One region of the Vibrio sp. R10-SF1-ISO8 genome, then DNA from elsewhere that is predicted to be linked to it. Evidence: riboswitches for the same ligand, from Rfam matches in the RefSeq annotation. Region 1 holds a riboswitch; each other region holds the start of a gene.

Region 1 (4,448 bases):
TAACGGCAGTAAGCGCTCAATCCAAGCAACATCATCGACCACTGGGTAAAGTCCTAAGCTCTGCTTAGCTAAGTTAGCAAAGCTGACACTCTCCCCTTGCGCAGACCACCCAACTTGTATGCCAAGTCGTCTATCTTCTAGTACGGGGGTTGGGAACTGATTGAATTGCTCAGCCCACTGAGTCAATGATTTATCATTCGACACTGTTTCACGTGAAACATTCGCTTGTTGAGTTGTCATTCCTCGCGCGAGAGTTAACGCATCTTCGATAGGAAAATTGAGTACGGTCAATACGACTATCCAAGCAAAGTGATACTCAGGCTCAAATTCAGAATTGAGTTTAGACTTAACGGAAAGCGCTCTTACTTCATCGTTTATGGGATGACGCCAAACATCGAGCTGAAGCACATCATCCTTTTTATCACAAGCCAAACCATCAGCAATGCCAATATAAATGGCATTAGATGGTTGCTCTGCACAGGCTTCTACCGACAACCCTGAACGATAATAAAGTGCAAATGTGTATTCTGAGTCATAGTCGTACCCATCAATGAGATCGGTAGCGACATGTGTAATTTGTTGGTCGCGAACAAGCTGAACAGACTGATTTAGGCTTACACCCAACTCAACCTCTTCGATGCAAAAACCCTGTTCTTTCGCCAACAACAAACATTGCTGAACTAAGCCTGTTAGCTCAATCAATGATGACGGAATTAGGATTTTGCTCATTAGTCACTTACCTCTGCATGAGCTGCTGGGTGGTATAGCTCAGAACCTGTCTCTCGGAACTCCTGCGATTTTTGACGCATACCTTCAAGTGGATCGTCGAGCATTTTAATCGAGATAGCTTGGTCCGCTGCTACTTGCTCAGTATCCTTCGCATATTCACGAACCTCTTGTGAAATCTTCATTGAACAGAACTTAGGTCCACACATTGAGCAGAAGTGTGCAACCTTTCCAGACTCTTGAGGTAGAGTTTCATCGTGGTAAGCACGTGCGGTTTCAGGGTCTAGCGATAGGTTAAATTGGTCTTCCCAACGGAATTCAAAACGCGCTTTAGAAAGTGCATTATCACGGACCTGAGCACCTGGGTGACCTTTGGCTAAGTCGGCCGCATGTGCTGCGAGCTTATAGGTGATCATACCTACCTTAACGTCTTCTTTGTTCGGTAAGCCAAGGTGCTCTTTTGGAGTAACGTAACAAAGCATCGCACAGCCATACCAACCAATCATCGCGGCACCAATACCTGAAGTGATATGATCATAGCCCGGCGCAACATCGGTCGTCAGTGGGCCAAGGGTATAAAACGGCGCTTCATGGCAGTGCTCTAGCTGCTCTTCCATGTTCTCTTTGATCATATGCATCGGAATATGGCCTGGGCCTTCAATAATGACCTGAACGTCATATTCCCAAGCAATCTTGGTTAGCTCACCTAGAGTACGAAGCTCAGCAAACTGCGCTTCATCGTTCGCATCGGCTACTGAGCCAGGACGCAAGCCATCACCAAGAGAAAGCGCCACGTCATACTTGGCACAAATTTCACAAATCTCGCGGAAGTGAGTATATAGGAAGCTTTCCTGATGATGTGCTAAACACCATTTCGCGATAATAGAACCACCACGAGAAACAATGCCAGTGACACGTTTTGCCGTCATAGGCACATAGCGAAGCAATAACCCTGCGTGAATAGTGAAGTAATCGACGCCCTGCTCTGCTTGCTCAATCAGAGTATCGCGCATCACTTCCCAGTTGAGGTTTTCCGCAATGCCGTTCACTTTTTCAAGCGCTTGGTACATTGGCACAGTACCGATCGGCACCGGGCTGTTGCGTAGAATCCACTCACGAGTTTCGTGAATATTACGCCCAGTAGACAGATCCATAACAGTATCGCCACCCCAGCGAGTCGCCCATACTAGCTTCTCAACCTCTTCCTCAATTGAAGATGTCACTGATGAATTACCGATATTAGCGTTTACTTTAACTAAGAAGTTACGCCCAATAATCATTGGTTCAGATTCTGGGTGGTTAATATTGGAAGGGATAATCGCTCGACCTTCTGCGACTTCTTTACGAACAAATTCTGCAGTAATGTCTTTGGGTAAGTTGGCCCCGAAGCTTTGACCAGGATGCTGTTGATTCAGCACCTCATCGCGATAATGAGCGCGACCCATATTTTCACGTAGGGCGATGTATTCCATCTCAGGGGTAACGATACCCTTGCGCGCATAGTGCAGCTGAGTGACACACTGACCATCTTTAGCACGTCTAATTCGTGGCAAATTGCCATAACGTAGCTCATCAAGCGTCTCGTCTTCTAAACGCTCCTTCGTGTATACCGAGCTAACATCGTCGAGTAATTCAGTATCAGCACGTTCTTCAATCCACCCTTCTCTTAGCTTTGGTAGGCCGCTGTAAAGGTCAATAGTGTGTTCTGGGTCAGTGTATACACCGGAAGTATCGTAAACACGTACAGGCTCATTAAGTTCGAAAATAGGCGCTTCTTTTGTACCTCCGATAAGACTATCCGCGAGTGAGATTTCTCGCATAGGCACACGAATATCTGGGCGTGAACCCTCTACATAGACTTTGCTTGAATTTGGGTACGGCTGTACCGAAAGTGTATCAATGAACTGTTTTGCTTCCAGTCTCGCTTGTTTGCGACTCGACATAGCATTTTTCCTTGCTTTGTTATTCTTAGATAAAAAGTAATGGGATAAAAATGCTTGGCGGAAAGATGCGACAAGAGGAATCGAATTATGACCTTACTAGTGTGCACTAATGGTATATAACAACATTCGACTATTTGATAGGTAACCAGACAGAACTCTGGTGTAGATATCTTCTCTTGTTCCCTTCGCAGATTTTAATCTGATCAGGTTCAACGGATCCCGAATTAACGGTCTCAGCCTTATGGCACTCCGACAAGTAATTGCAGTATATAAAAACGGCCTGGCTAAACCAAGCCGTGATGAACAATAATTAGCTAAATTTTAACCAACATTAGCTCTTGATGAGTATTTGAAAACCAATCCATGCAGCAGAAATGCTTAAAAAGACATTCAGCAACACATTCAAACCCATCTTAAAAAAAGCGCCTTGTTGCATTAGAAGCACATTATCCATAGAGAACGTAGAGAAGGTGGTGAGTGCCCCAAGAAAGCCTAGTCCGATAATTTGGCGCCATGGTTCGGTAGCAAGCATCTCATTTTCAAAAGCAGCAATAAGCAAGCCCATAATGAAAGAACCGACCACGTTAACGGCTAGCGTACCGTATGGAAAACCACGCCCAAGAAGCACAACACAAAGCTCTGAAACAAGATAACGAGAGCATGCTCCAAATGCACCACCGAGTGCGATAAAACCCAATATTGAAAACTGACCCATAATTCCTCCGATTGACTGGGTGTATTGTAGCCAAAATACACGCTCACGGAAGATCATAAATTAAGATTTAGCCATTGCTAACTGCAAACATTTTAAAAGTTACAGGAGTCACTTAACTTCTATATATCCCATTAGTCCGGTTTTCATATGCTCGATCACATGACAGTGATACATCCAGCGCCCTGGATTATCCGCCACGAATGCTGCGATAGCCGTGCCGTTTTTGCCTAGTAACACAGTGTCGGTGTGGAAAGGCTGCTCGACCTTTTTACCATTGAGCTCTAATACTGTGAATGTATGGCCATGGATATGAATTGGATGATGATACTGAGTGACATTCTTGAGATAAAAAATATAAGTTTTACCCAGTTGCAATGAAGCGAGTGGCGCGGGGATATTATCTTTCGACATCCCTTCCCAAGCCCGCTTGTTGGTTAGCCAAAACTTAGGAACCGACTTACCATCTTTTCCAACCGGTGAAATTGCCCCTTCCCATTCAAATACAAAATCAATTTTCTCCGCATTGGCCAAATCAAGATCAGGCACAGGATTAAGAGGAAGTTGAGGGATCGGCCTGTGATCAGAAAGATCAGACCTGATCGCTTCAAACTCACACAGAGGAAACGGAAATCTACCCTTCATATATCGGACATAAACAGACTCTCCTTGCTTCGGAGTTCTTAAGGCAAGGTCAACCCTCATACCTGGGCCAATTTTATGTTGAGAGAGCTTATAGGGAGTTTTAATCGGGTTACCATCGATGGCTATCACCCATGCTTCGGCCCCTTCAATAGCAATCGGATAGGTAATCGTATTATCAACGTTGGCGATACGCAGCCGAGTAGTGGCATTTTCCTTTAATTGATACTTAGGCTCATGTATACCATTGACGCTACTCCACTCTCCGGGGGTTCCCATTCTCGCACTAAGACGAGGGATCATTAACTCTTTCCACTGCCCCTGCTTATCAAGGTGCCAATGCTTAAGCATCAACTCGTGTTCTTCATCAAACTCTACTGGAATCGCTTCTTCGACGATGATCAGCCCTACCAACCCCATACCGA
Region 2 (4,448 bases), on a different contig from region 1:
ATGAGCCGCGGCAATCCATGTGTCGAGTATGTGCTGAATCATAACTTGCGTTACACCTCTGGTCCTCAGTGGCTGCAAGAGTTCTTACTTCATGACCGTTGGGTATTAGCGGTATCTGGTACTCATGGAAAAACCACAACGTCTAGTATGTTGGCGTGGATCTTAGAAGACTGTGGCTATAAGCCGGGTTTCTTGGTTGGTGGTGTTTTGGGTAACTTCGGAATTTCAGCTCGTCTTGGTGAAAGCATGTTTTTTGTTGTTGAAGCCGACGAATATGATAGTGCTTTTTTCGATAAGCGTTCTAAGTTTGTGCACTATCATCCACGCACCTTAGTTATGAACAACCTAGAGTTTGATCATGCCGACATCTTTGACGATCTTGAAGCGATAAAACGTCAGTTTCATCATCTTGTTCGCACGGTGCCGGGCAATGGGCGTATTTTTGCACCGAAACAAGATAGTGCACTACAAGATGTGCTTGAGCGCGGCTGTTGGAGCGAAACTGAGTTTAGTGGTGAGCAAGGTGACTGGCAGGCGGAGAAAATAAATATTGATGGCTCGCAGTTCAACGTATTGTTCCAAGGCGAGCAAGTAGGTCGCGTGAACTGGAGTCTAGTTGGTGATCACAATGTAGATAACGCTTTGATGGCGATAGCTGCTGCGCGCCATGTTGGCGTCACCCCAGACTTAGCCTGTGAATCTTTAGCCAAATTTATCAATACCAAACGCCGCTTGGAGCTCAAAGGTGAGGTCAATGGCATCACGGTTTACGACGATTTTGCCCATCATCCGACCGCGATTGAACTGACGCTCGGTGGACTACGTAACAAGGTCGGCGATAGCAAAATTATCGCGGTACTCGAACCACGCAGCGCTACGATGAAGCGAGGTGTTCACAAGGATACTTTGGCCGCTTCGTTACAAAAAGCCGATCAGGTGTTTTTATATCAACCCGACTCGATTGATTGGTCGGTGGAAGATATTGCAGCTCAATGTGAACAACCTGCGCAAACCTCAGATAATGTCGATGAGCTAGTGGAGCAAATTGTTGCTAGTGCTAGCTCAGGTGATCAGATTCTGGTAATGAGCAATGGCGGGTTCGAAGGTATTCACAACAAGCTTCTGGCAAAGCTAGAGCAATAGTGTAGTTTTTTAATATGACTAAACAACAAAAAGCCATCACCTTAGCCTTTACCGGTGCCTCTGGTGCTCCTTATGGTTTACGCCTATTAGAGCGCCTTCTGGCTGCTGATTATCAAGTTTATCTGCTTGTTTCATCTGCTGCGAGAGTGGTGCTTGCAACTGAACATGACCTTAAACTGCCAGCCAATCCTGATTCGGCTAAGCAAACTTTGGTTGAGCATCTCAATTGCGACCCAGACAAGCTGATTGTATGCGGTAAAGATGACTGGTTCTCTCCGGTTGCATCTGGCTCTGCTGCGCCGAAACAGATGGTCGTCTGTCCTTGCTCAGCTGGCAGCGTTGCGGCGATTGCGCACGGTATGTCTGACAACCTGATTGAACGTGCCGCAGACGTGGTGATGAAAGAGCGTGGTCAACTACTGTTGGTGGTTCGCGAGACGCCATTCTCTACCCTGCATCTTGAGAACATGCACAAGCTGTCACAAATGGGCGTGACCATCATGCCTGCTGCACCAGGTTTTTATCATCAACCGAAATCGATTGATGATCTGGTTGATTTTATGGTCGCGCGTATTCTCGACCACCTAGGAGTAGATCAAGGATTGGTTCCTCGCTGGGGCTATGACTCCCGTCAGAGCTGATATGTGAACGGCGCTAGCTATTGAGCCACATAACTATTACAATTCGACCGTTACTCATCGGGGAGCTATTGGCCTAACTTATGTTAGCGTCAGCTGAGATCGAGCCATCGCTTGGGACCCGTGTACCTGAACCAGATAATGCTGGCGTAGGAATTGAGTTTGGATTTGAACTCCGCTTCTCAAACCTGTGCCGCTCAAACAAGGAGAGAGCGAGCAGTGAAAAACACTCTAAGCACCATTTCAATAAGTTCCCTTGCGTTAGCAGTGCTAGCGACAGTTCCAGCGACAGCCGCAGAAAACAGTTTAACTGTCTATACCTACGACTCTTTTGCTGCCGATTGGGGCCCTGGTCCTGTTGTAGAAAAAGCGTTTGAAGCGCATTGTGGTTGTGATGTTAATTTTGTCGCATTGGATGATGGTGTCTCTATCCTTAATCGTCTGCGTTTAGAAGGCGATAACAGCAAAGCGGATATTATTTTAGGCTTAGACAACAACCTGATGGCGGAAGCGAAAAAAACAGGTTTGTTGGCTGAACATAGCGTAGACACCAGCAAGGTTGCATTGCCAAATGGCTGGGCGGACAAAACTTTCGTCCCTTATGATTTCGGTTACTTTGCTTTTGTTTACAACAAAGAGAAGCTAGCTAACCCACCCAAAAGCTTGAAAGAGCTGGTGGAATCACGAGATGATCTGAAAGTGATCTATCAAGACCCACGCACTTCAACGCCAGGGCAAGGTCTGATGCTGTGGATGAAGTCTGTTTACGGTGATGACGTGACTCAGGCTTGGCAAAATCTTGCCAAGAAAACCGTAACCGTCACTAAAGGTTGGTCTGAAGCGTATTCAATGTTCCTTGAAGGTGAGTCTGATCTGGTTCTCTCTTACACCACATCTCCTGCTTATCACTTGATTGCCGAAAGTGACAACAAGTATGCCGCCGCTGATTTTGCCGAAGGTCACTACACGCAAGTGGAAGTGGCTGCGAAAGTAAAAGCGTCTAAAAATCAAAAGCTAGCAGATGAGTTCATGAACTTTATTCTAAGTGATGAGTTCCAATCAGCAATGCCAACAGGCAACTGGATGTACCCAGTCACTGACGTTGCACTGCCTGAAGGTTTTGAAAGCCTGACTCTACCAAGCAAAGCTCTGACCTTTAGCGCCGACGAAGTGGCCGAAAATCGTAAATCTTGGATTCGCGAATGGCAAAGTGCGCTGACATTCTAAGAGGCTCTTTTGCGTAATACCCCAAAAATTGGCTTATGGGTCGCGATATTCATCGCGACCTTTGTCGTTTCTGCTCTCGGTGCTTTACTGGTTAACGCGCCATCGTTAGATATCAGTCAGGTATGGAGTGATCCATACTATCGACATGTCACCAAATTTAGTTTCTATCAGTCTTTTCTCTCTACTTTGCTCAGTGTTGGCCTTGCCATCCCAGTCGCGCACGCATTATCTCGCCGTCAGTTTGCTGGTAAATCCCTGTTACTCAAACTGTTTGCTACCACACTGGTGTTGCCTGTCTTAGTCGGGGTGTTTGGTCTGCTCGCCATTTATGGCAATAGCGGCTTGATTTCCGATCTGTTCAAAAGTTTAGACAGCAAGTTGCCGTTCTCAATATATGGGCTCAATGGCATTTTATTGGCGCACGTGTTTTTTAATCTTCCTTATGCGACCCGGTTATTGTTGCAGGCGCTCGACTCTATCCCAATAGAGCAGCATAAACTATGCGCCCATCTCGGCATGGGACACTGGGATAAGTTTCGTTGGATAGAATGGCCGCGGCTACGTCAGCAATTACCTCATGTCAGCGGCTTGGTGTTTATGCTCTGTTTCACCAGTTTTGCTACCGTAATGGCACTCGGTGGTGGGCCTAAGTCAACCACGATCGAGCTGGCAATCTATCAAGCTATTAAGTTTGATTTCGATCTCCAAGCTGGCGCGCTATTGGCTATTTGGCAAATGATGCTTTGCGGTGTTATGGCGTTGACTATTCAGCGATTAGCGAAACCGATCTCAGTCACCTCAGGCTCGCAGAGTCAGACTATTTACTTGTCTAAAGACTCGTTTGTTTCTAAGTGTTGGGATTGGGGGTGGATAGCCTTTTCAATGCTGCTGGTGCTACCTCCGTTACTGATGGTGCTGCTCAGTGGTCTTAACAGTCATGCGCTGGATGTTTTCACCGACGCACGTTTTTGGCAGGCACTATGGGCGTCTGTGAAAGTGGCAACCATGGCAAGTGTGATTGCGGTGATTGCTGGCATTGCCATCTTGTTAACCAGCCGAAGATTACGCCTTAACTATCGCGAGAAGAGTGCGGATCATATTGAGTTGATTGGCACCATTATTCTTGTCACACCCGGCCTTGTGATTTCCACCGGACTGTTTCTATTGCTGCGCTCATTTACTGATGTATTTAGCTTAGCTCTAGTGGTTGTCGTAGCCGTGAATGCCTTAATGGGTCTGCCATATGTGATTAAAACGCTGTCTCAGCCAATGCTGCATGTCGAGCAGCAATATCAATATGTTTGTGCCAGTTTAGGAATGAAAGGTTGGAATCGTTTTAAAGTGGTTGAGTGGAAAGCGCTGAAAAAACCGATGGCTCATGCCTTTGCGATCAGCTTTATGTTTGCGATTGGCGATTTAAGTGCGATTGCTTTGTTTGGT
Region 3 (4,448 bases), on a different contig from region 1:
ATTGGCAACAGGCAGCAAGATTTGGCTCAACTGATTGATGTAGCCTGTGACCGGAATATCATCGATATTCATTTTCTCCAGCTCAGACTCCCCGCATTGAGCAAAGTAAATCGAAAGGTAATGAATCGCGTCCGGGTGTTGGATTAGACCGATTTCTTTTAGCATCTCTTGGCTTAAATTTTTGGATGCACGTGATTTGGGCAGCATTAAACATAGCGGCTCATTGCCTAAAACTTCTGAACTAAACCGAGAATCAGATGGAACCTGCGTCACAATTCCAATGTCTGTTGCGCCAGACAAGACATCAGCAACAATTTTTTGATGAGGTGCGGCCTCTAGTCTTGATATGAGCTGCGAGTATTTACATTGTAAATTGAGTAGATGTGGGTAGAGCAATAGTGCCAGCGAACCCGAACAAGACAGCGAAACATCACCTGAAAAAGGGTCTTCCATGTTTAAAGAACTAAGCAGTTCAGACTCTTGTCGCTCAAGCTGAATTGCATGTTGGTAAACACTACGGCCAGCTTCTGTAACTTCAAAACTTTTGTTGTGCCTTTCAATTAATGGATAGCCGCAAGCTTGCTCGAGTTTTTTGATATGTTGACTAACACCAGGCTGAGTCATAAACAACTTTTCAGCAGTTTTGGTAAAGTGGCCTGTATCGAGCAGGGTAACGAAGGTTTTGAGCCAGACAGGGTTAATCATCGTACTTTCTCATAACATAAAATTATCGAGATTAGTTTATGCGATAACAGAGATTTCTGATAGAAAAAAGGCGAGCCGTACGCTCACCTTATGTTTCATGCGGCGTTTAAGTGGGAGGCGAGGTCACGACCATTACCTCGATATTTGTCGATTGTTGGTGCAAAGGCAGCTGAAATATGCAACAAGCGAGAGTCAGGGTGTTCGGTAAGGTAGCGAGCTTTGCCTTCTTCGCTTTCAAGCAGATCCCAGTCGCGATGAATCGAACGGGCCAAATGAAGAGTGGTGGCCATTTTAGGAGAAATCTCGGCATCTCGTGGCTCCGCAAAATTTGCAATGGCGTCGACCATGTCATCAGGGAAGCGCCAAGTTTTGGCTAGTTTTGCTCCAAGAGTAGGTGCTGTGATATCTAATATTTCTTCCTGAACCGCAATGGCACTTTCACCCGCTTCGGCTCTTTCTGCAATGGTTTTTGCTTGCTCAGGAACTAATGTATGAATCATCAATTCGCCAATGTTGTGTAATACGCCCGTTGTGAACACTTCATTGCTATCCATGCCTGTCTCAATGGCAATTTTGCTCGCAATAATCGACACTTCGAACGTTTCTTCCCAGTATTTATCCATATCTAATGTTTTAATTTTAGGGAAGGCACTAGAGAGAACTGAAGCGACAACTAATGTTCTGACGGGGCCTGTTCCAACTCGAAGTAAGGCTTCATTTATCGAAGATACGCTTTTGCTTCCTCCAAAATGAGCTGAATTGGCAAGACGGAGCAATCTAGCGCTAAGAACTTGATCCGTTGCTATTTTATTCGCTAGTTCTTTAAAGTCGACATCACTTGTGTTGACCATATCGAGAAGCTCTTGAAGTACCTTCTGGATTCTCGGTAACTCGTTCAGTCGAGATAGTAGTGCCTCCTGGCTCATAGCTCTCTCCTTAATTCCATGTGAGCTAAGTTACTATAGTTCAGAAACTTATCCTGTTACAAAGATAAGCAATCAATACCATATGTGCGGGCTAATGTTTTGTTTGTTTTTTGTAGCATCGCACCAAATAAGTGATGCACTAAATTTACTTTTATTGTTATCATCTGCGGAAATAGTCGGGGAGCCTACCCAATAGGGAAAGGGCTGAGATCGCGAAGCGAGACCCGTTGAACCTGATTCAGTTAGCACTGACGTAGGGAACTATGCACACTAATTCCATTTCTCGGGTTTAGTGTACTCGCATTCGATAGTAAGTCTCTTTATGAGCGTTCTTTTCGTGGTCGAGAGTTCCTATACGTCTTGTAGTAGGAGCATCTATGCCACATTCACAAGACACAACACCTATTGTATTAACCATTGCTGGCTCTGACAGCGGTGGCGGCGCAGGCATCCAAGCGGATATTAAAGCGATGTCAGCGACAGGCAGTTACGCGTGCTCTGTCATTACAGCCATTACTTCGCAAAACACCCGAGGCGTGACCGCCATTCACCCGATTCCATTAGCGCATATTGAAAGCCAGCTCGATGCCGCATTCACTGATTTGAATGTCGTCGCGGTTAAGGTTGGTATGCTGGCTGATGCCGAAATCATTAAGGTCGTGGCGGCTAAAATACGTCAATATCAGCCTAAGCATCTCGTGGTTGATCCTGTCATGGTTGCAACAAGCGGTGATCTGTTACTAGAGCAATCGGCAATCTCAACGCTCAAACAAGAACTGCTACCACTCGCGGATCTCATTACCCCGAACCTACCTGAAGGGGCGGCACTGATTGGTGGTGAGGTTCCTCAAGATGAAGAGCAAATGGGGGCGATGATCGAGTCATTACGCACGCTTGGGGCGAAAGCAGTGCTGCTTAAAGGTGGGCACTTAGAGAAAGACCAAAACAGTAATGATCTCCTTATTGAGCAAGAAAGCAGTGAGTTATTGAGCGCAAAACGTGTCGCGACCAAAAATACGCACGGTACAGGTTGCACCCTCTCTTCTGCCATTGCTTCATACCTTGCTCAAGGTAACCGTCTTCATAAAGCGGTGTATCTTGGTAAGCAATATATCTCTCAAGCCATTGCGCACGCCGATCAGTTAGATGTGGGTCAAGGTCATGGCCCAGTGAACCACTTTTTCTGTGGCCACACCAATGTGCGCTAAAGCGATCGGGATAGAGCTTAAGGCGTCACAGCTTCGCTATCTCGATAGCCCAACCCCGACCCTAACTGGCTTAGATATGCACATCCCAGCTGGGAAGTGGACAAGTCTGCTAGGTCGAAGCGGCTGCGGCAAAACCACGTTGTTGCGCTATTTAGCGGGTTTACTTGATAGCAAAGTGGAATGGAAGGGGACCCTTAAGCTAAGCCAAGGGCAAGACTTACATGAGCAAATCGCCTACATGGCCCAGCAAGACCTATTACTGCCTTGGTTAAATGTCATAGATAACGTTATGTTAAGCCGTAACTTTGGTGCGCAAAATGTTGATCATGACAAAGCACTTCAGTTGCTTGAACAGGTTGGGTTAGCTGCCCATGTTAATAGTATGCCTGCTCAGTTATCTGGGGGAATGCGTCAGCGTGTTGCCCTTGCGCGTACACTGATGCAAGACAAGCCTGTTGTGCTAATGGATGAGCCTTTTTCAGCGCTAGATGCCGTCACGCGCCATAAGTTGCAATCCTTGTCAGCCAAGTTACTCAAGGGCAAAACCGTTGTGCTGATTACCCACGATCCCCAAGAAGCAGTACGTTTATCGGATGCGCTCTATTTGCTTCAGGGTGTACCTGCCTATGCGCACTCGTTGGACGTTCCTGCCTCACTGCCTCCGCGCGAGATAGATGGTGAGTGTGCAGCTTTGCAGCGAAGTATTCTAGACAAGTTGGAGCAAGACTATGAGTAAGGTATCGAATCTAGAACTTACGTTGCCTAATAAGAGAATCAACGCTCAGGTGACACATCCAATGGTGCGTATGACGGTTAGCCTGTTGGTGATTTTGGGCATTTGGCACAGCGTTGTGGTTTTGTTTGATATACCAAGCTTCATTTTGCCTGCTCCGCTAGATGTCTTCGAGCGATTGATTTCACGTTTTGATGTACTCATGAAACACACTCTTGTTACTGGGCAAGAAATCATACTGGGTTTACTGCTTGGCCTCTCTATGGGGCTTATCTTTGCACTGCAAATGCTGCTGTTTAAACCATTAAAACGTTGGCTATTACCTATGCTTATTGCTAGCCAAGCAATCCCGGTGTTTGCCATTGCGCCTGTACTGATGCTTTGGCTTGGGTACGGCATCGCGTCCAAGGTGGTGATGGCGGCAATCATTATCTTCTTTCCTGTGACCACTTGTTGCTATGACGGTTTGCGCAATACACCAACGGGTTATCTCGATCTCGCCAAGACAATGGGAGCAAGTAAATGGCAGCTATTAAGACACATACAACTCCCTGCTGCGCTGCCAACTTTGGCCTCAGGTATTCGAGTTGCCGTTGTGATTGCACCGATAGGTGCTGTAGTCGGAGAGTGGGTCGGTTCAAGTGCGGGTCTTGGCTACCTAATGCTTCAAGCGAATGCACGCATGATCATCGATGAAATGTTCGCCGCATTATTCATCCTCGCTCTGCTTTCCGTTTCTCTCTATTTCATTACAGACAAACTACTTAAAAAATTTATTCCTTGGGAAAATCAATAAAGAAAGGATACTCCGTGAAAATAACCAAAAAAATCAGTGCAGTGGCACTACTCACCTCACTATTATCAGCGAATGCCATT

What was found. Region 1 has a riboswitch for thiamine pyrophosphate ahead of thiC (phosphomethylpyrimidine synthase ThiC). Riboswitches for the same ligand answer to the same signal wherever they lie in the genome.
Region 2: another riboswitch for thiamine pyrophosphate. It lies ahead of thiB (thiamine ABC transporter substrate binding subunit); the one in region 1 lies ahead of thiC (phosphomethylpyrimidine synthase ThiC).
Region 3: another riboswitch for thiamine pyrophosphate. It lies ahead of thiD (bifunctional hydroxymethylpyrimidine kinase/phosphomethylpyrimidine kinase); the one in region 1 lies ahead of thiC (phosphomethylpyrimidine synthase ThiC).

What each region holds. Positions count from the first base shown of each region.
Region 1 covers NZ_JCBDHL010000007.1:4,927-9,374, reverse strand. Annotated here, with positions in the region: gene AC6R00_RS03245 (thiamine phosphate synthase) at 1-729, opposite strand, end outside; gene thiC (phosphomethylpyrimidine synthase ThiC) at 729-2,669, opposite strand; TPP riboswitch at 2,833-2,931, opposite strand; gene crcB (fluoride efflux transporter CrcB) at 3,001-3,384, opposite strand; gene AC6R00_RS03230 (multicopper oxidase domain-containing protein) at 3,493-4,448, opposite strand, start outside.
Region 2 covers NZ_JCBDHL010000015.1:104,516-108,963, forward strand. Annotated here, with positions in the region: gene mpl (UDP-N-acetylmuramate:L-alanyl-gamma-D-glutamyl-meso-diaminopimelate ligase) at 1-1,143, shown strand, start outside; gene AC6R00_RS11460 (flavin prenyltransferase UbiX) at 1,158-1,784, shown strand; TPP riboswitch at 1,833-1,954, shown strand; gene thiB (thiamine ABC transporter substrate binding subunit) at 2,022-3,008, shown strand; gene thiP (thiamine/thiamine pyrophosphate ABC transporter permease ThiP) at 3,018-4,448, shown strand, end outside.
Region 3 covers NZ_JCBDHL010000010.1:508,457-512,904, forward strand. Annotated here, with positions in the region: gene AC6R00_RS07915 (LysR family transcriptional regulator) at 1-705, opposite strand, end outside; gene AC6R00_RS07920 (HDOD domain-containing protein) at 801-1,631, opposite strand; TPP riboswitch at 1,799-1,908, shown strand; gene thiD (bifunctional hydroxymethylpyrimidine kinase/phosphomethylpyrimidine kinase) at 2,009-2,839, shown strand; gene AC6R00_RS07930 (ABC transporter ATP-binding protein) at 2,829-3,575, shown strand; gene AC6R00_RS07935 (ABC transporter permease) at 3,568-4,368, shown strand; gene AC6R00_RS07940 (ABC transporter substrate-binding protein) at 4,383-4,448, shown strand, end outside.